4 regions of the Paenibacillus sp. MDMC362 genome follow, and region 2 is predicted to be linked to each of the others. Evidence: riboswitches for the same ligand, from Rfam matches in the RefSeq annotation. Region 2 holds a riboswitch; each other region holds the start of a gene.
The links. A riboswitch is a leader RNA that binds a small molecule or an ion and turns the genes downstream of it on or off. The one in region 2 is predicted to bind cyclic di-AMP.
Positions count from the first base shown of each region.

Region 1: linked by a shared signal. The riboswitch ahead of DP091_RS20805 (TrkH family potassium uptake protein) and the one ahead of DP091_RS15680 (hypothetical protein) in region 2 are both predicted to bind cyclic di-AMP.
Region 3: linked by a shared signal. The riboswitch ahead of ehuB (ectoine/hydroxyectoine ABC transporter substrate-binding protein EhuB) and the one ahead of DP091_RS15680 (hypothetical protein) in region 2 are both predicted to bind cyclic di-AMP.
Region 4: linked by a shared signal. The riboswitch ahead of DP091_RS18040 (APC family permease) and the one ahead of DP091_RS15680 (hypothetical protein) in region 2 are both predicted to bind cyclic di-AMP.

Region 1 is NZ_QLYT01000041.1:63,055-68,108, reverse strand. It holds gene uvrC (excinuclease ABC subunit UvrC) at 1-362, shown strand, start outside; gene DP091_RS20810 (CPBP family intramembrane glutamic endopeptidase) at 334-2,022, opposite strand; cyclic di-AMP (ydaO/yuaA leader) riboswitch at 2,314-2,458, shown strand; gene DP091_RS20805 (TrkH family potassium uptake protein) at 2,523-3,863, shown strand; gene DP091_RS20800 (potassium channel family protein) at 3,880-4,554, shown strand; gene DP091_RS20795 (LysR family transcriptional regulator) at 4,591-5,054, opposite strand, start outside.
Region 2 is NZ_QLYT01000029.1:182,465-187,518, reverse strand. It holds gene kdpB (potassium-transporting ATPase subunit KdpB) at 1-759, opposite strand, end outside; gene kdpA (potassium-transporting ATPase subunit KdpA) at 780-2,459, opposite strand; gene DP091_RS32335 (potassium-transporting ATPase subunit F) at 2,490-2,567, opposite strand; gene DP091_RS15680 (hypothetical protein) at 2,719-3,129, opposite strand; cyclic di-AMP (ydaO/yuaA leader) riboswitch at 3,266-3,432, opposite strand; gene DP091_RS15675 (hypothetical protein) at 4,116-4,580, shown strand; gene DP091_RS15670 (proline dehydrogenase family protein) at 4,641-5,054, opposite strand, start outside.
Region 3 is NZ_QLYT01000034.1:43,914-48,967, reverse strand. It holds gene ehuA (ectoine/hydroxyectoine ABC transporter ATP-binding protein EhuA) at 1-529, opposite strand, end outside; gene ehuD (ectoine/hydroxyectoine ABC transporter permease subunit EhuD) at 544-1,206, opposite strand; gene ehuC (ectoine/hydroxyectoine ABC transporter permease subunit EhuC) at 1,209-1,862, opposite strand; gene ehuB (ectoine/hydroxyectoine ABC transporter substrate-binding protein EhuB) at 1,870-2,703, opposite strand; cyclic di-AMP (ydaO/yuaA leader) riboswitch at 3,082-3,227, opposite strand; gene DP091_RS17290 (flavin reductase family protein) at 3,752-4,363, opposite strand; gene DP091_RS17285 (ring-cleaving dioxygenase) at 4,360-5,054, opposite strand, start outside.
Region 4 is NZ_QLYT01000035.1:65,623-70,676, reverse strand. It holds gene DP091_RS18045 (formate/nitrite transporter family protein) at 1-2, shown strand, start outside; gene DP091_RS18040 (APC family permease) at 157-1,983, opposite strand; cyclic di-AMP (ydaO/yuaA leader) riboswitch at 2,149-2,343, opposite strand; gene DP091_RS18035 (molybdopterin-containing oxidoreductase family protein) at 2,818-4,905, shown strand.

The DNA of each region.
Region 1 (5,054 bases), on a different contig from region 2:
TCCCGGTCTGCGGGCTTGTGAAGGATGCCAAGCATAAAACAGCGCAGCTCATGGTCGGAGACCCGCCGGAGCCGGTTACGCTTCCCCGGGACAGCCAGGAGTTCTATTTGCTGCAGCGCATTCAGGATGAGGTTCACCGTTTTGCGATTTCCTTCCACCGCGAACAGCGCGGCAAATCGATGGTATCCTCCAAGCTGGATTCCATCCCGGGCATTGGAGAGAAGCGCCGCAAGCTGCTGTTAAAGCATTTTGGCTCAGTCAAAAAAATAAAAGAGGCTTCAGTCGAAGACTTCAAGCCCCTTTCAATCGGTGAGAAATTAGCAACGGAAATTCTTAAGGCACTTCGTGAGGAGGAGTCGTGACATACGGCTTCTCTTTTTTTGTTGGATTGAAACGGTAAATCGCATAGGCGACCATCGCCGGAAGCACCATGTAGAACGCACCCATCAGCAAGTTGCTCGTATCCTTGAGCAGGATCAGGCTAATGCCCATCAAGATGCTATTAAAGATAACATGGGAGAACATGGCCGCCAAATATCCGTATTTCAAAAAGATGTAGCTGAACAGCAAGCCGATGATAACCAGTTCAATGGGCCGGGAAATTACAGGGTATATCGGATAGAGCGTATGCCCTAGCGCCCAGATGATCGAGGTGATCAAACTGGCGACGAACGTATTGCGGACGATCTTTTTCAACATTTTGATCCCGAACAGTCGATAGACGGCCTCCTCGGATATGCCGGCCAGCCAAGCCATCAGCGGAAAGAGCCAAGGATAGAGCATGTTGTAAGGCGACTGTGTGGCATCCGTGGTGGACCATGTATTCAAGGTCAGGCCCAGAACGACAAAGATAATGGATTGGACCCCAAGCAGGATGAAAGCCCACATATACCCCAGCTTCATGCTGTCCAGCACATAATGACCATATCCGGGTTCTTTGGCGCGCGGCCATGGATTAAGCCCGTCTTCTTTGAGCCATAGCCCGCTGCCGCCGACAAGGGAGAAATAGAGCAGTGCGGAGAAGATGAGCGAATAGACCGCATAGAAGATCATCATCCCGAGTATGCCGGTTTGAGACATCCCCTCGGATTTGAAAACGGGAATCAGATTGTACGTATTCAGCATTTGAATGACAAACAGGAGCGCCGATAGGAACAGGCCGCGCTTAAACGATGTGTAGGCTCTGGTCTTCACGCTGTACACAATCGCAAGTATGCCAAGGATGAGGGTGAACAGGCCATACCCTGCGAGCGTCAGCAGCGTGGCATCTTGGGTCTGCTTGTTGACATAGGCGGAATGGGCGGCCGGGACCGAAAAAGATGGCTCATAGGAGCGTAATTTCCCCTGCTCGAAGGTGAAACGGTGCTCCAATCTGGAGTCGCCGATCTTGGAATCCGGGTCCACATACCGAAGCTGGGGTTCCCCTTCCCGCGTGATCAGCTCCAGATGCGACAGGTCATAGCCCGCTCGCTGGAGCCAAGGCTCCGCAAAAGCTTGCTTCTCGGCTAATGTCATGCCGTCCTCAACGACAAGCAGCATCTGTTTTTGCACATCGCCCTTGTTCAGCTCAATCCGGTCATAGCTGGAGCGGGCGTAATCGTATGAGAAGCCGACGATGCCTGAATTTTGCATGTGCACGTCCACATTGAGGGCATCGCCGCCCGGCTCGCTGAAGCGAACACGGTATACGTCATAGGGATATTTGGCTTCATAGGTTTTGTTGTATTCCGAAAGTCTCTTTTCCTTTGCCAGATATCCGTAAAGTTCCGATTTGGATTGATATGTAACCAGCGTGTCATCCGTTTTTGCAGCCGTAAACTGCAAGAACTCCTGAGCAAAGCTTGAAGCCGCTTGCCGAGCCTGCTCCTTGGATATGATATTCGGAGATGCCGTCTCGGCAGAATCCGTATTCGTCGACGGAAACACCTGAAATAACAGGAACAGAATCAGGCCGACTGCGGCAGGCGCGATGAGCTGCTTTAGATTGGGCTTCAGCTTCAAGGGCTCTCTTGCACGATTCATGAAATTCCTCCTCTAAGAAAGTTGATACTCCCACTGGTATTCTATATGCCTGATTAAGAACGCATAGAGTCAATATAACATAGTTATGAAAGTCATAAGCAGCTTATCCCAATATCCGGAATAATGAAACAAATCGATGAAAATGAATGAAAGGTTTCGAAAACGTTAGAGAACCCTATGCTTGTATTCTTGAATATGCCCAATTCGCGCTCTTTTAAAGATTTTTTGGGTGAAAAACGGCATTGGGTTACGTACCGGATTGCGTTATAATCACATCATGCTTCAAGGAACCGAATATTCCAGCCGAATTTCGTACTGAAAATGGGGGAACCATGTAATTGGGGTGAATTTCATTATTCCTAGAATAATGAATAGGGCGACCTGTGAAAATGCCCGAATCCGTCAGCTAACCTCGTAGGCTGCAGCACAGGAACCAGACCGTAAAGGGCACTGCGTTTTCCAGTGTCTTTTTTCTTGATTTTTTTTAAGAAGGTGACCGATTGAACTCTAAATTGAACTGGCTCAGGTTGTCTCCGCCGCAGATTCTCGTGCTTGGTTTCGCGGCTATTATTTTCATCGGGACGGCGCTGCTAATGCTGCCGATATCCACAAGTACAGGTGAACCGCTGGAATTTATCGATGCCTTGTTCACTTCGACATCGGCAACTTGCGTAACGGGCCTGGTAGTGGTGGATACAGGAACGACATTCAGCTCCTTCGGAGAGATCGTGATCATGCTGCTGATTCAGATCGGCGGGCTCGGATTCATGACGATGGCCACTTTGTTTGCCCTGGCTCTCAAAAGGCGAATATCGCTCAAGGATCGCCTCATTCTGCAAGAAGCGATGAATCAGTCCTCGATGGAAGGAATCGTAAGGCTGATTCGCAGAGTGCTCCTGTACTCCCTGATCATCGAGGCCTGCGGTGCCTTGATTCTATCGATCCGCTGGGCGTTTGATATGCCGATCGGCCAAGCGATTTATTATGGCGTTTTTCATGCGGTCACGATGTTTAACAATGCCGGTTTCGATTTGTTTGGCGATTTTCGGAGTTTGACCGGGTACGTGTATGATCCTGTAGTCAACGTTGTCGTGATGTTTTTGATTGTCTCAGGCGGCATCGGTTTTATCGTTTTATCCGATTTGATTGATTTCCGGAATCAGCGGAGACTTTCCCTGCACTCCAAAGTAGTGCTCACCATGACGGCTACCTTGCTGCTGGTTGGATTTATCGTCATTCTTATTTTTGAATTCACCAATCCGAGGACGCTCGGCTCCCTGAATTGGGGCGGAAAATTCTTCGGCGCATTATTCCAATCCGTAACGCCGCGTACAGCTGGCGCGAATACTATAGATATTACGGGGCTTAGACAGGCCACGCAATTTTTTATCGTTATTCTGATGTTTATTGGAGCATCCCCGGGGTCAACCGGGGGTGGTATCAAAACAACAACCTTCACCATTATGGTGGGGGCGGTCATCGCCATGATGCGCGGGCGTGAAGACATCGTCATGTTCCGTTATCGCCTGGCCCAGGAGCGGGTGCTCAAGGCATTGACCATTGCATTACTGGCACTGCTGCTCGTTCTAACCGTATCGATGATTCTGTCGACGACGGAGGAAGCGGATTTCCTGGAGATTCTATTCGAAACGACATCCGCCTTCGGTACGGTGGGTCTCTCCATGGGTTTAACGCCCGATCTGACGGTGTTCGGGAAGGTTTTGATCAGCATTACGATGTTTGCAGGGCGATTAGGGCCTTTGACGCTTGCTTATGCACTGGGGCCAAAAAAGGGTAAAGAATTATATCGTCATCCGGAAGGCAAAATGATTATTGGATAAGGGGTACTGGAGAGACATGAAACCAAAGCAATTTGCAATCATCGGTTTGGGGCGATTTGGCGCCAGCCTGGCGCTTGAACTGATGGAACAGGGATATGAGGTGCTCGGCATCGACCGAAATGAAGAGGTTGTCGAGGATATGAGCGAGCTGCTGACACACACGGTGGTGGCGGATGCTACCGATGAAGAGGTGCTTAAATCGCTCGGTATTCGTAACTTCGACTGCGGCATTGTTGCGATCGGAAACGATATTCAGATGAGCATCTTATCCGCGATCTTGCTGAAAGAGCTTGGTGTCGCCATGGTCGTTGCCAAGGCGATTTCGGTGCTGCACGGCCGGGCGCTGGAGAAGCTGGGCGTGGACCGGGTGATCTTTCCGGAACGGGATATGGGGATCCGGGTAGCTCACCAGCTAGTCACGCCCAATCTGCTTGACTATATCGAATTATCCAAGGACTATCTGATTGTGGAGATGACGGTCACGGACTGCATGGACGGAAAAACGCTTAGCGAGCTCAATACGAGGGTTCGTTACGGTGTCAGCGTGGTGGCCCTGAATAAACAATCCGGCATCATCGTGGCGCCGACAGCCATGGACGTGGTGAACTCCGGCGACATTATGGTCGTTATCGGCTCCAATGATAATGTGGATCGCTTTGAGTCCGAGGTCGTGAATATGCTCGAAAAATAAATATAGAAGAAAAAAACCTGACGGTCATGGATATCGTCAGGTTTTTTTCATTTTGTCCTCCTCCAGCTTACGGAACAGAATTTCCGTTTCGTCAATCCAGCGGCTGGCCGCCTTGCTTAGATCCGAGGCTTGGCCGTAGATCAGCGAAGTCGTCCGCCGGGTTTCGATGAGTGCCGGAATATGAATGTCGACAAGCCCGTTATCGGATAGCAGCTGCGGCCTGAGATAGGATTTGGGCAGAAGCGCGGCCGCCTTGCAGGTCGGGATGAGCCTGACGATCGCTTCGAAGGAGTCGATCTCCATCCGGATATCCGGCATAATGCCCCAGCGGTGGAACAGATCATCCGTCAGCTTGCGGTACCAGGTTCCAGTCGAGAAAATGATCATCGGCAAGCCTTGAAGCTGCTCGATTCCAACATCCTCGAGCTCCGCCAGCGGGTGTGAAGATGGGATGACAAGCTCCAGGTGGTCATCAAACAACGGGATGCAGTTTAATCCGG
Region 2 (5,054 bases):
GATCAGCACCGGAACGGACAGCTCGATGCCAAGATACTTCGCAATTGGAGCGAGCGTAACGACAACGATCAGGAATATCAGCGTTAAGACGATCAACAGCGTATTCAGCGCAATTTCATTCGGCGTCTTCTGGCGAGAGGCTCCTTCAACAAGCGAGATCATCCGGTCGATAAACGATTCCCCGGGATCGCTCGTAATCCGGACGCGGATCGTATCGCTGACAACCCGCGTCCCCCCGGTGACCGAGCTGAAATCGCCGCCGGCTTCTTTAATGACGGGGGCGGACTCGCCGGTAATCGCCGATTCGTCAACGGACGCAAGGCCCGCAATGACTTCCCCATCCCCGGGAATCATCTCGCCCTGCGTGACGATCACGATATCTCCTTTGCGAAGATCCGTGGAGGGCACGGATTGCACCCCTCCGTTCTCCATCACTTTATGTGCCGTCATTTCCTGCTTCGACTGCTTAAGGGAATCGGCCTGCGCCTTTCCGCGTCCTTCGGCAAGCGCCTCTGCGAAGTTTGCAAACAGCAGCGTCAACAGCAGAATGACAAATACCGTCACATTAAATCCGATACTGCCCTCTGTCCCGAAATAGGATGGAAATAACGTCATCAACAAAACAACCAGAGTCCCGGCCTCCACAACAAACATGACCGGATTTCTCATCATCAGGACGGGATTCAGCTTCGTGAAGCTGTCCTTCAGCGCCTGACGGACCATCTCTTGGGACATCGCTTTTTTTCTCGTATTATTCATGGAAATAGCCACCTTTTCTATTAACGGATCGTCAGATGCTCAGCAATCGGACCGAGCACAAGTACTGGCAGGAAGGTCAATGCACCGATAATCAGAACCACCGCGATCAGAATGCCGGCAAACAGCTTATTATCTGTCCGGAACGTCCCGAGCGTCTCGGGAACCCATTGCTTCCGCATCAACGAGCCGCCCACTGCCAGCAAGGCGATCATCGAAATGTAACGTCCGAATAGCATGACCAGTCCAGTTGTCACATTCCAGAACGGCGTGTTATCCGACAGACCCTCAAATCCGGAACCGTTATTGGCTGCGGAAGACGTGTATTCGTACAATACCTGGGAGATGCCATGAAAGCCCGCATGGGCAATGCCCGCCTGCCCTGCATCCGTCATCAACGCAAGTGCGGTCGGAGCCAGAATGATCAATGGATGCACCAGGATAACAACCGCAATTAGCTTCATCTCCCGCGCCTCTATTTTTCTCCCTAGAAATTCGGGTGTTCGGCCAACCATAAGACCAGCCAGGAACACCGCCAATATCGCATACATGAGCATGTTCATCAGCCCGACGCCTTTTCCGCCAAAAACGGAGTTCAGCATCATCAGGGACAGCGGCGTAATCCCGCCAAGCGGCGTGAGCGTATCATGCATGTTGTTAACCGACCCGGTCGTGGCCGCAGTCGTCACCGTGGTGAACAGAGAGGATTGGGCGATTCCGAACCGGACCTCCTTGCCCTCCATGCTGCCTTGGGAGGTATCCATGCCCAGCCGGTTCAGCGCCGGATTGCCGTTCGTTTCAGCCGCATAGTTCAAGGACAGGAATCCGATAAACAAGGTCATCATCACCGAGAAAATAATCCAGCCCTGCTTGCGGCTCTTCGCGAACAAACCAAATGTGTAAGGAAGCGCCGCCCCGAGGCTCCACATGCACAGAATCTCGATCACATTGGTCAGCGGGGACGGGTTCTCGAACGGATGCGCCGAGTTGGCCCCCATAAACCCGCCCCCATTGGTGCCCAGATGCTTGATCGATTCCAGCGCAGCCACCGGTCCCACAGCTATTTGCTGCTCGCTTCCTTGAAGCGTCGTGACGCTGAGCGCAGGCTGCAAAGTCTGCGGCACCTGCAGTGCAACCAGCACCATCGCAATGATAAATGCGGCCGGGATGAACACCCGGGTGTGGGCTTTGACGAAATCCTCAAAAAAGTTGCCGACGGTTGTACCCTTGCTGGTCACCGCCCGGATAAACGCAATCGCCACGCACAGCCCGGTCGCCGCGGACGTGAACATCATCATGGTAATGACGGCCATCTGGGCCATATAGGATAACCCCGACTCCCCGCTGTAATGCTGGAGATTCGTATTCGTCATAAAGCTGATGATCGTATTGAACGACAAGGTCGATTCCATATCGTCGATGCCGTTCGGGTTGAAGGGCAATACGCTCTGCATGCGCAGAATCAAATACCCCGCCGCGACCAGCACAATATTCGTTACCACAAAGCTAATGGCATAGCCTTTCCATGTCATTCCCTTGCGTTCTTTCAAGCCAATCAGTGCGAAGATCGGTTTCTCCAACCAGGAGAACCATTTATCCGTGCCGTTCCCCTCATTGCGAAACACCTGATATAGATAAGTTCCGAGCGGCTTTACCAGCAGCACCAGAACGAGAATTACGATGGCAATTTGTAAAATGCCCATGACGAATGCCTTCCTCCTTCAGCTGTTTCCCTAGAATTTTTCAGGGTGAATCAACGCGTAAATCAAATATAGAAAAATAAAGAGCGTGCATATTAAAATGATCGTCACGATTAATCCACCTCCGGTTCCGAAACCACGCGTCCGCACCAGGACATAAATAGCATGAGCAGCCCGTAGGTTCCTCCCAAGATAAGCACCATATATAAATCCTGCATGAATACAACCTCCTAAAACCTCATGGTCACATCAGCCAAGACGCTTAGCTGACAATGGATGAAATCAGGAAGGATACCTGATGATGGTTCGTATGAAGCACCACATCGGCACCCAGTCCCCTGTATATCAATCGCGGATTGCTGGAATGGGTAATCACATAAATCGACTCCGTCGTCCATGTCCGGCAGATCCGTAAATAGCGGCAGCACAGGTTCAAGCTGCTCTCGAACAAATACACCTTGCTCACGGGAAACTCGGGAATGATCCAGGTTTGTTCATCCCTTGTATCGATAACAATCATGTTGGTGCAGCCTAGTTCTCGCAGCCTCTCCTGCTCAACCCGGTTGTTGGCTATGGCCGCAAACGAAATGTCCATATAGATCAGCTGGCGGATAAATTGTTCCCCGGCCTTGTTCGGCGCGGATACCAGAATAAACTCCTGCGGTTTCTCCATCTTTTGTTCTCCTCCTAAGAAGTTCAGAAAGAGAAGACAACAACAAAGAAGCCTGGGGAAAGAGAAGAACTCTTCCCGCAGGCTTCTTCATCAGAACACGGTGAAATACACCGTGGCCCAAGTCCACGACAATCGTTGCCCCTCTCGATACGCTTACGAGGTTAGCTGACGGATTCGGGCGTGAGAGTCGCCCTACCCATAGACCGTTATCTTGTCCATGGGATTCACCCCTGAGAGATCAAGTTCATCTCCCGACTGGTTCCCCCGTTCCTTTTCCATTCAAGGACTCAGCGAAAATTACAAACGAGTAGCATGTTATTCTATTAGCCATTGACTAACATCCAGGTCCGGCAAAACAGCACAGCATCAGGTTCAAGCGGTGAGAGTCGCTTCAACCTGCATTTCCAGCGAAGGCCCATGGTGCCCTCGCCCGAGATTCGATCCATAAAGAGCCCGGCAGCTCTCACACAGCCTTTAGTTCTTCATGGAACGGCTGCCCGTATGCCTGCCGCCGATGTCCGTCAATTCATAGTTCGTATCATACGTCCGGCCTTGCAGGAAGTAAATGTGAGCAAAAACACATGTAGCGTTATGTCGAACAGGATCCGACCGATTTTTCTCGATTATCTCTTGAATTCTGCTCTATACTATGTATTTCTCTTGTTTTCTTGCATTTATCGCAATCTATCGAGATACCGCGATTTTGCCATGATAATAGATGTCACGGCCGAATGTACGCGTTTTCTTTTACGGTTTTCATCGATTTTCGGAATGTATCCGTTCAATATGGCCATTTACTTTTAGAGTCCTCCGGCGTATGATTCATCCATCATTCGAAACATTCGTTTACGCTGAGCTCCCGAGCCTTGAGCGAAGCGGCCACTGTAGCAGGGCCTCTAACGATAAATAGGCCTGGAGAGCGGGGTTACTCTGCTCACCAGGCCTATTTATCGTGCATATAACATTCCCATAAAGGAGCGCAGATCATGACGAAACTCATCGAGGCGGCACTAGCCCCCGTCATCGAAACCGCAACGCCTGCATTAAATGCAGAGCTCATCCGCTGCATGGAGATATTTCGTTTCGACCGGGGCTCGGCTGAACGCTTTATCCCCTGGAGCGACCGAGATTGGAACTGCGGGTTGTTCAAAATCAGCTGCAAAGACGCGGCCGGGTATGCCGAATATGCGCTGCCAAGCACAAGAGAATTCGCGGATCTGGTCCGCTGGGCATCCGTCTTTACGAGGCTGAGGGGTATGCCCGTTACCGGGGCCGTTCGTTATGCCCAGAAGCAGCAGCAGTGGGGATCCGCACGAATGCAGCTCGCCGCATCAGCCCTCGCCGATCTGGAGGCCAATCTGCAACAGCACATCACCCGTAAGCGATTAGGCAGCCTGCCGCTGGAGCGTTCCTTCCTGATGGACTGCTCGGAGGCGTATTATTCCTTCTAGGACAGCTGCTAGAAAGAGCTGCCGTTCTCGCTTCCATTGCAATTGGCCGTTTTCCCCCGCTCACTTGAACATATTTTTGAGCACCATCATCAGGTTGGCCGGCTTCTCTGCCAGCCGCCGGGTGAAATACGGGTACCACATCGTTCCGTAGGGCATATAACACCGGATACGGTAGCCGTCCTGTGCCAGGGCAGCCTGATCATTCATCCTCAGTCCGTACAGCATCTGAAATTCATAGTCCTGTTTGTCTATGCGGCTCTGCTCGGCAAACACCTTCACCCAGTCGATGATGTTGTCGTCGTGCGAAGCAATCGCGACGTAGGCTCCCTGATCAAAATGCATTTTGATCAACTTCTTATAGTTGTCAATGACCTCCCGCTTCTGCTGAAAGGCGATGGTTCCCGGCTCTTTGTACGCCCCCTTGACCAACCGCAGATTTACGCCGGCATGCATCAAATTCTTGACGTCCTCCTC
Region 3 (5,054 bases), on a different contig from region 2:
GATTGGACGGGTATATCTTCAATTTGTCGGCCAAACCGACCTTACTGAGCATGGAGACGGCCCGCTCCTCCGCCTCCTCCTTGGATAAACCCAGCACTTTGCGCGGGGCCTCCGTCACATTGCGAAGCACGTTCATATGCGGGAACAGATTGAAATGCTGAAAGACCATGCCGACATTGCAGCGCATCCGGTGCAGATGCTTTTCATTAGCCCGAACCAGCCTGCCCCTCTCTTCCATATGCCAGAGCAGCTCACCATCAACCTCGATGGTTCCCTCGGTCGGTTCTTCCAGCGTCATCAGCATCCGGCCCATCGTTGTTTTGCCAGATCCGCTCGGACCGATCACAGCCACCTTTTCTCCAGGCCGCATCTCCAGGTCGATGCCTTTAAGCACCTGTAGATCACCAAAAGACTTGGTCACGCCGGTATATTTCACAATCGGCTTTGTTCCCGTAGCGGTAACAGGATTTCCCTCCTGCTGCGGCACCTTCGACGCTTTTGCTTGCTCATCGATCACAACGGCATTCATTTGATTCCCTCCTTTTATCTTCCACGCTGCAGATTCATGCGTTTCTCCAGCCTTTGCACAAGCAATGAGGCGATATAACTGATGATCAGGAACAGAATCCCGACCATTGTATACGGTTCAAATGCACGGAACGATTGCGACACGATATTTTTGGCCGTCAGCATCATCTCCACAAGCGTTATGGCGCATAGAATCGGCGTCTCTTTAAACATAACAATCAAATAATTACCCAGTACCGGAATGATCGGCGGCACCGCTTGCGGCAGGATAATGCTGCGCCAGGTTTGGGCCTTCGTGTAATTCAGTGCTGTGGCAGCCTCCCATTGTCCCTTCGGCACACCCTCGATTCCGGATCGGTACACTTCGGACAGATATGTGCTGTAATGCAGCCCGAGACCGATCACCCCGGCATAGAAGGCCGGAATGGAAATTCCGGTAAGAAGCGGCAGCCTGTAATACAGGAAGAAGACCTGCACCAGCAGCGGCGTATTGCGAATAAATTCGATCATTCCTTTGGTTATCAGTGACAGCACCTTAAATCGGCTCCGCGCTGCAAAAGCAAGCAGCAACCCGATGATCAATGCCACCGCGAAAGCGCAGATCGTCACCCACACCGTCATTTTTAATGCACTCAAGAGCTGGGGCAGGATATCCCATACATAGTTCCAATCCCACATGACTATAACCTCCCCGCTGTCCATTTGCGCTCCAGCAGTCGAACTGCCAGCGAAACGAGCGTAGCAATGACAAAATACATGAGGAGCAGCAGCACCAGAATCTCAGTCGTCCAGGAGATGTAATTATTGCGGAGCACCATCGCCTGATACGTTAAATCCGCCATCGTGATGAAATAAACCAGTGAGGTGGATTTGATGAGCTCTACAAGCTGATTCCCGAAAGGGGGAAGCATTCGCAGGGACGCTTGAGGCAATATGACATTCCACAGTCTTTGCCAAGGCTTCAGATTAAGCGCTACAGCGGCTTCCCATTGTCCTTTCGGAACGGCCAACACGGCGCTGCGAACGATTTCCGAGCCGTATGCGCCGAAGTTCAGCCCGATCGCCAGGATCGCAGCCAGCATTTTCGGAAGCTCGACGCCGATGAACGGAAGGGCGAAATACAACCAGAACAGCTGCACCAGCAAGGAGGTCCCCCGAAAGACTTCCACATACACGGCTGTCAACGTGCGAATGATCCACAGCTTCGACAGTCGGCATAACCCGGCTGCAAAGGACATCACAACCGCAAGAATGGCTGAAAAAAAAGCAACCACAATCGTGATCTCCGCCCCTTTCAGCAGCGTAGGGAGAAAATCAATCCACGAATTCGGCATGGGCATGCTATTCCCCGCAAAGCGCAGCGGCCGTCATCTCGCCCGGGAGCTCTTCTTCTGTGAACCCAAACTTCTGCAAAATTTCCAGCAGCTCGCCCGACTCCTTCATTTTTTGAAGCTCCGCATTATAAGCCTCCTGGAACTCCGTATCCGCTTGGCGGAAAGCCGTAGCTCCATAACCGCGAACGCTTTCGCCGTCGATGACCGGCTGCTCAAAATCAGCCACGCGTTCGATGCTGTTGTCGCTGGCCGAATCCAGCATTGCCTGCAGGGACGGCCCTGTCATGGTTATCGCATGCACCCGGTCTGCCTGAAGGGCGCTAATGGCCGAGGCCTGGTCGGGGACCTGCACAATCCGGTCCGTAGGAATGCCGGACTTTTCCATATAGCCGATTTCGACCGCACCGGTCATAACGGCGACCTTAGCTTGGTCATGATTGGCAATATCCTCATAACTTCCGAGTCCCAGCGGATTCCCTTGCTTCACCGCAATGGCTTCTCCGATGCTGTACTCCGGATTAGCAAACAATACGGCAGAGCAGCGATCCGGATTAATGAACATGCCTGCGGTAATTAGGTCAAACCGCTCGGCCTGCAGTCCGGCAACCAGCGATCCGAATTCCGTAAGCTCTCCCCTCATTTCCTTGATGCCAAGGCGCTCCAGAATAACCCTTGCAATCTCAACCGCTTCTCCTGTCAGCTCCCCGTTGGCCTCTTTATAGGCATAAGGCTTCTCATTCGCAAATCCCACGGTGATATACCCCTGCTCAATGGCTTGCTCCAACGTACTCCCTTTGTCGCCGCAAGCCGCAAGCGACACCCCCATAATCAATGACAACATCAGTACAACCACTCTCTTCAAAATTTCCCACAACCTTTCATTATGACTGTTGGTATTCTTAAAAATGGCATGTTGAAATTACCCATGTTAACCCATATGTTAACTAGGATTTAAGCATATTCAGATACCTTGCATGGGTCGGACCTTCAGGGAAGATGATTCATCCATCTCCTTCCACGCTTAAACCCAATGCCATCTGACCGATTTAATTGGTTTTGGTTAAACATTTGCAGGCCTTGCCCCTCCTCTTTAGCAGAATACAAAAAGACCACCAAACAGGGGATCTAGACATAGCTCCGCCAGCAGGGGGTCAAAAAATAGAGAAAAGGCCCCTAAAGAGAATTAAGGGCCTTTGTTATGAACATCCATTATGTATGCAAGACCCATCCACTGCTGACGAGGTTAGCTGACGGACTCGGGTAAGATGGTACCCTACACTCGTGATTCCAAGTGACTCGCCCCTGATGAAACTGGTTCCCCCGCTTTCCGGAAAATGTATGCCGGAAACTAAGCGTGTGTCCATGATAAAGGGAACTTCAGGAAAAGTCAAACCCCTTTAACCGCTTTTTCTGGAAATTCAGAGGCGGAAGTGCCGTTCTTCCAGGGCCTATGACAAGCATGAAAAACGCCTCATTCAAGCCTCTCCCCCAACGATACAGTAATTTTATTCCAGTCTCATTTTTCGCTATATAGCAGGCATTTGCCATGCCTCCCTTACTCATTCATGTAGTGGATCGTTTATGCCATGAATTACATTCGGATTGTGAAAGCTTTCCCCACACATTTACGGCGCAAATTTTTTTTTGAAACGCTGCGTACAGAGCCTATGAATATCGTAGGGAAGTCCAAAATTCATCCTATAGTTTTGCTATTCGTCAATAGTTGAATGCCTCCGGGGCTAGCGTACACTCTGGAAATTATAGGTATTTATATACGCCCCGATTTTTATATCGGGGCTTTGCTTCATTGTATCGAATGACGGCCTATGAACGTTCACAACTTGATATTCGCTGCGTCCTAACCAACCCTTTATCCAGCTCGTCCGTTGTTATATAGGCCGCTCGATCGTAAACGTTTCTCCCAGTGTAGAATAGATGTTTCCCGCCATACGGCTCACAGGCTTTAACTTGGCAGCATTAATCCGGCCCTGCTCGTAAAGCTCCTCCGCAACGTGGAAGCGAACGACGCGGGCAATCAATAGATCAGCGGCAGGCAGTTGATCCGCGCCATTCAAGGTAACCACCTGCTCCAGTACGCATTCCATGCGAATTTTGGATTCCAGAACGCCGGGAACCTTAACCACTTCGCTTACGATCGGGGTTAGGTTGGTTCGGATAAGCTCACTTTCGTCCGGAGGCAGGTTCGCGGCCGTTTCGTTCACGGCTTCAACGGTGTCTTCGTCCACGATGTGGATCACAAGCTCGCCGCTTTGCATGGCATTTCTCGCTGTATCCTTCGCCGTGCCGTTCCTTCGCTGAACGGAAACGGACAGCATGGGCGGATTGCTCGTCAGAATGGAGAAATAACTGAACGGCGCGGCATTCAGCACACCGTCCTCCGATAATGTCGTAACAAAAGCGATTGGCCGCGGAACAACGCTCCCGATCAGCAGCTTGTAGATGTCCCGTTCGCTTTGAGTATTCGGGTCAATGGATTTCACTTGAGCTTCCCCTCTCCTGTATTTTTGACTTCTATAGGCTCCAGACCTTCCTCAATACGGACTCGCTCCGGTTCAAACCAGACAGGAAGTTTCAATTGCTCCCCCAGCGAGTCCGGGTCTTCATCCACCGTAAACCCGGGCGGATCGGTTGCGATCTCAAACAAGATCCCCCCTCGTTCCCTGAAATATAACGATCTGAAATAGTTGCGGTTCTTAATCTCGGTTGGCAAAAAGCCATGTTGTTTCACCCATTCAAGCCATTTGCCGTGCTCCTCATCATCTTGAGCACGCCATGCAATATGATGGGTCGTTCCAGCGCCTCCGGCTCCCAAAGGGATATCCCGCATCGGCAAATCAATCACGTTGCCGAAGGGCCCGGCTGACTGAAACCGTGCATAATTAACGTCCTCTCCCATGAAGGTCAGTCCCATGACCTGCTCCAGCGCCTTCTTCGTTTCCTCCCATTTGCTGCTGAACAGGACCGCGCCGCCAAACCCTTTGATCGCCGTATCCGGAGTAATACTGTCCACAGACCAGCCGTTATTCGGTCCTTCCTCCCGCTCAACCAGCTCAAGAGAAAGTCCATCGCGATCGGAGAACTGAAGATAATGCTCGTTAAACCGAAATGCTTTCATGACAGAAACGCCAAAGCTCCGCAGCCGCTGTTCCCAATAAGGCAGGGCACCCGCAG
Region 4 (5,054 bases), on a different contig from region 2:
AAAGGTTGCTTTATTATCCCGAAGCCTGATAAGCAAAGGCTAAGAAAAAAAGCTGCGATCGACCGCTCACTAAGGGATAGGGTCGGATGATCGCAGCTTTTTTGTTGTTGTTGGCGGAGCGGACTCTTGTACAAGGCACAATAGGAAACAAGCCCGCTATTTCTTTAAATGGTAAGGCACAGTCGTAACAATCACATCTCTCCGATACAGCAAATGTGCACGGATGAGCAAACTGGATTGATTGTGCAGGAAGTTATGCCAGCCCTTCTTGGGGATGAACTGCGGGATGACCACGGTAACCTGGTAGTCGGATTCGCTTGCCTTGCGCTGTACGGTATCGATGAATTTAGTCAGCGGCTGAATGATGCTCCGGTAAGGGGAGGGGAGTGTTACCAGCCGGATGTCCGGCTGCCACTTTTTCCATTTTTCCTGGAAAGCCGCCTCGTCCTCACGCTCAAACGGCACGTACACCGCGATAATTTGGCCTGCACCCAGCGATTTGGCATAATTCAGCGAGTTCTCCACCACATGCGTGATTCCCGCCACAGGCAGAATCATAACATTTCCCTCAATCGGTTTAACAGGCTCACAGGTTGTAATTCGCAGCTGGTCTGCTACGGCCTCGTAATGTTTGTGGATTCGGGTGAACAGCCAAATGATCAGCGGCAGGAATATCAAGACGGTCCACACTTGGGCAAATTTCGTAAAGAAGAAGATCATCGTCACGATAAAGCTGATACAGGCGCCGGTAGTGTTAATGATCAGCTTGACGACCCATCCTTCGGGCTTTTCGCGAATCCACTTCACCATCATCCCCGTCTGGGAGAGGGTAAACGGGATGAACACGCCGACGGCATACAGCGGAATCAGATGCTCGGTTTTGCCTTCGAAAGCCAGCAGCAACAGAATAGAGAAGAATCCAAGTATAATGATTCCGTTCGAATAACCCAGACGGTCTCCGCGGACGGTGAACATTCGGGGAATGAATTTATCTTTCGCCAGATTAACGGCAAGCAGCGGGAAGGCGGAATATCCCGTGTTGGCAGCCAGGATCAGAATGAGAGCCGTTGTTCCTTGGATGAAGTAATACAGAAAGTTTCGTCCAAAGGTATGCTCGGCAATCTGGGAAACGACCGTGACTTGCTCACTGGGGCTGACCCCATAGTAATAGGCCAGGTATACGATGCCCGAAAATAACAGGGCCAGCAAGGATCCCATCGCGACCAAGGTTTTGGCTGCATTATTCGGAGCGGGATCTTTGAAATTCGGGATGGCATTGGAGATGGCCTCAACGCCGGTCAGGGCGGAGCTGCCCGAGGCAAATGCCCGCAGAAGCAGGAACAAACTCAGCCCGGCGACAGGCGTGCCGATAGGCGTATGCAGCTCCGGAGATGCATGGCCTGTAGCAATGTTGTATATTCCAACGCCAATCAGGATAAACAGCGCGAGTACAAACAAGTAAACCGGATAAGCCAGTATGGAGGCCGACTCTGTAACCCCTCTTAAATTGAGTACGGTCAAACATAGCACGAACACGATGGAGATGGGCAGATTGTAGGCGTGCAATTCCGGAAATGCCGATGTGATTGCGTCCGTCCCCGCCGACACGCTGACTGCAACCGTCAGAATGTAGTCAACCAGCAGGGAGCCGCCGGCGACCAATCCCGGATACATGCCCAGATTCCGTTTGGAAACCACGTAGGCTCCGCCGCCATGCGGATATGAAAAAATAATCTGTCTGTACGACAGGATAAGTGCCAGCAATAAGACCAGGACGCCGACAGCAATCGGTATGGAGTACCAATAGGCAGCCGCGCCAACGGTCATCAAGACGATCAGGATTTGTTCCGGTCCATAGGCCACGGACGATAAGGCGTCGGATGAAAGGATGGCCAGCGCTTTGGTTTTGTTCAGCTTTTGCTCGCCCAATTCCGTAGATTTAAGCGGTCTTCCGATGAGGAATCGCTTGATTGAAGATAACATGGTTGTTTTCACCGCCGATTAAGATTAAGTTCATGATGAAAGCTGACTGATTGGACTTCAATCGGTGTGTTTCATGTGCAGGTCATACGAAAGGTCACCATTCCTATGCTGATTTTTGGCAAACAAAAAACACAGGTTAGAACCCTGTGTTTGATCACAAGTTCACAACCCTCCCGATCAACGCTGACGAGGTTAGCTGTCGGATTCGGGCGGTGAGAGTCGCCCTACCTGATGCCGTCGCGGCGTACGTACGCGATGCATCCGGATTCACCCCATAGTATGGATGAAGGATCCTATAGATATCCCTCCATACGATTGGTTCCCCCGCTTTCCATCAAGGAAATTAAGCGAATGTCATGTGAATATGAAGAATGTTTTCGAAGCTGAATAGTATATTACGCCTGCTCCAATCGTTTGTAAAACACCCTCCAACGAAAAATTAAGCAGAATTATTTATAAAAAATGACAAATAAGCGCTTACATGAATATGTGGCTTTGACAGGCTTTGTTTTTTGCATGTTTGCTACAGAAATCATGACTTTCTATATGCTGTACTTGCCAGTTGCTCAGGATGGATAGACGCCAATACAAAACAAATTCGCCATGCCGGTCTCGGGGGAGGAGACATGGCATGGCGAATTTTTGGGAGTGGTCCATGATTTGGCAAGGAAGAGAAAGGGTCTGGGTTTCTCTTCGTTGCTCTTGATAGGAATTACCCGGAAGGAAGTAGAATGAATCACCGATGCAGAAAAAAATGTAAGACTTTACTGGAGCCCTGATTTTCTTTTAAGATAAGGGGATATGATTCAGCGTGTACAAGGGGGAATAGACGAAATGACTCAAGCGATGATTCATCAGGAAAACGGCGTGTTTCCGGCGGTCTGTCCGTTGGATTGTCCCGATACTTGCGGCCTGCTGCTCCATAAAGAGAACGGAAAAATCGTGAAGGTTACCGGTAATCCGGATCATCCGATTACGCAGGGAGCCATCTGTAATAAAGTCCGAAATATGGCACATCGGGTGTATCATCCGGAGCGCGTGCTTTATCCGCTGCGGAGGATAGGGCCCAAGGGCGAGGGCGCTTTCGAGCGAATCAGCTGGGATGAAGCGGTTCAGGAGATTGCTGAACGCTACAAGAAGCTGATCGAGGAGCACGGCTCTGAGAGCATACTGCCTTACAGCTTCTACGGCAACATGGGAATTTTGAGCGTGGACGGCATGGATCGGAGGTTCTTCAACAGGCTGGGCGCCAGCCGGTTGAAGCAATCGATCTGTAATTCCGCAGGCAATGAGGGCTGGAAATCCGTTATGGGGTTTAATGGAGGCACCGTCCCGGAGGATACCGTACATGCCGACGTCATCATCGTCTGGGGCGGCAACATCGTCAGCACCAATATGCATCAGGTGGTGTTGGCAGAGAAAGCGCGCAAGGCCGGTGCCAAGGTCGTTGTCATCGACGTGCATAAGAACCAGACGGGGCAATGGGCGGATTGGTTCATTCCGCTGTTTCCGGGCACGGATGCGGCACTGGCCGTCGGCCTCATGCACATCATGTTCCGTGAAGGCTTGGTGAACGAGGAATTTCTCAGCGAGTATACGATCGGTCATGAAGCCTTGCGTGAGCATGTGAAAGACTATACACCGGAGCACGTATCCTCCATTACCGGAATTCAAGTTGAGGATATCGAGAGGCTGGCCGAGCTGTACGGCCGGGCAGATACTTCCTATATTCATATCGGTAACGGTCTTCAGCATCACGACAATGGCGGCTTGACGGTGCGCAGCATCGCGGCGCTTCCCGCCTTGACCGGACAATGGCTGAAGCGGGGCGGAGGGGCCGCCAAGTCGAACGGCGGCTACAACAGCATGGACAGCGATGCGCTCGAACGTCCCGATCTCCGGCCGAATCCGGATGCCCGGACGATTAACATGAACCGGATCGGCGAAGCGCTTGCCATGACCGAACAGCCGATTAAGTCGGTCTTTGTCTATTGCAGCAATCCGCTGGTTGTCGCTCCCGACACCGAGCGGGTAAGGGAAGGGTTTGCACGGGAAGATCTGTTTACGGTTGTTCATGACCTGTTTATGACGGATACGGCCAAGTATGCGGATATCGTGCTTCCGGCAACCTCCTCGTTCGAGAATACCGACCTGTTCGCTTCCTACTGGCATCAGTACATTCAGCTGCAGGAGCCGGTCATTCCGGCGCTTGGGGAGAGCAAGAGCAATGTAGAGCTGTTCTCCATGCTGGGGCGGGCTATGGGTTTCACTGACCCGGCCTTCCATGAGACGGAAGAGGAGATGATGGCAAGAGCACTCGACTTCCCGGATAACCCTTATCTGAACGGCGTCACGCTGGACAAGCTAAAGGAACACCGTTATGTGAAGCTTGACATGTCGCCGCTTGAAACGTATCTAGATCGTTTGCCGACGCCTTCGGGCCGGATTGAGTTATACTCCGTGCAATTGGAGGAGGCAGGTCTTCCGCCTCTTCCGACCTACGTGCCGCTCAAGGAAGGTTATGACGGCGTAAGGCGCGGACGCGGGCACAAATACCCGCTCATGTTCATTTCACCGCCGAACCACAACTTCCTGAATTCAACCTTTGCGAATGTGGAGAAACATCAGAGGTTGGAGAAGGAGCCAGCCCTGCAGATCCATCCGGAGGATGCAGAGGAACGCGGTATAGAGGACGGAGACATGGTTACGGTATACAACGACCGCGGAACCTATGAAGTTCGGGCCAAGGTAACGGATAAAATGCTGCCGGGCACCGTTGTCAGCCAAGGCTTGTGGTGGGAAGGCGAGGGGCGCAAGCAGCGCGCCAATGCCCTCACGCCCGACAGGCTGGCGGATCTGGGTGAAGGGGCTACCTTCTTCTCAACGGTGGTCGAGGTCAGGATGAAAATAACCGGTGCATAAAGATGATTACATTGACTGTCTTGCAGGTCTATATGACCTCAAGGCAGTCTTTTTTTAGACGAGGTTTAGCATCCCCTTTTATCGCAATAGAAACTTCTGTTAAATGCTGTCTGTCTATTGAGGAAGTACGTCGATAGACGTTTTTTTGT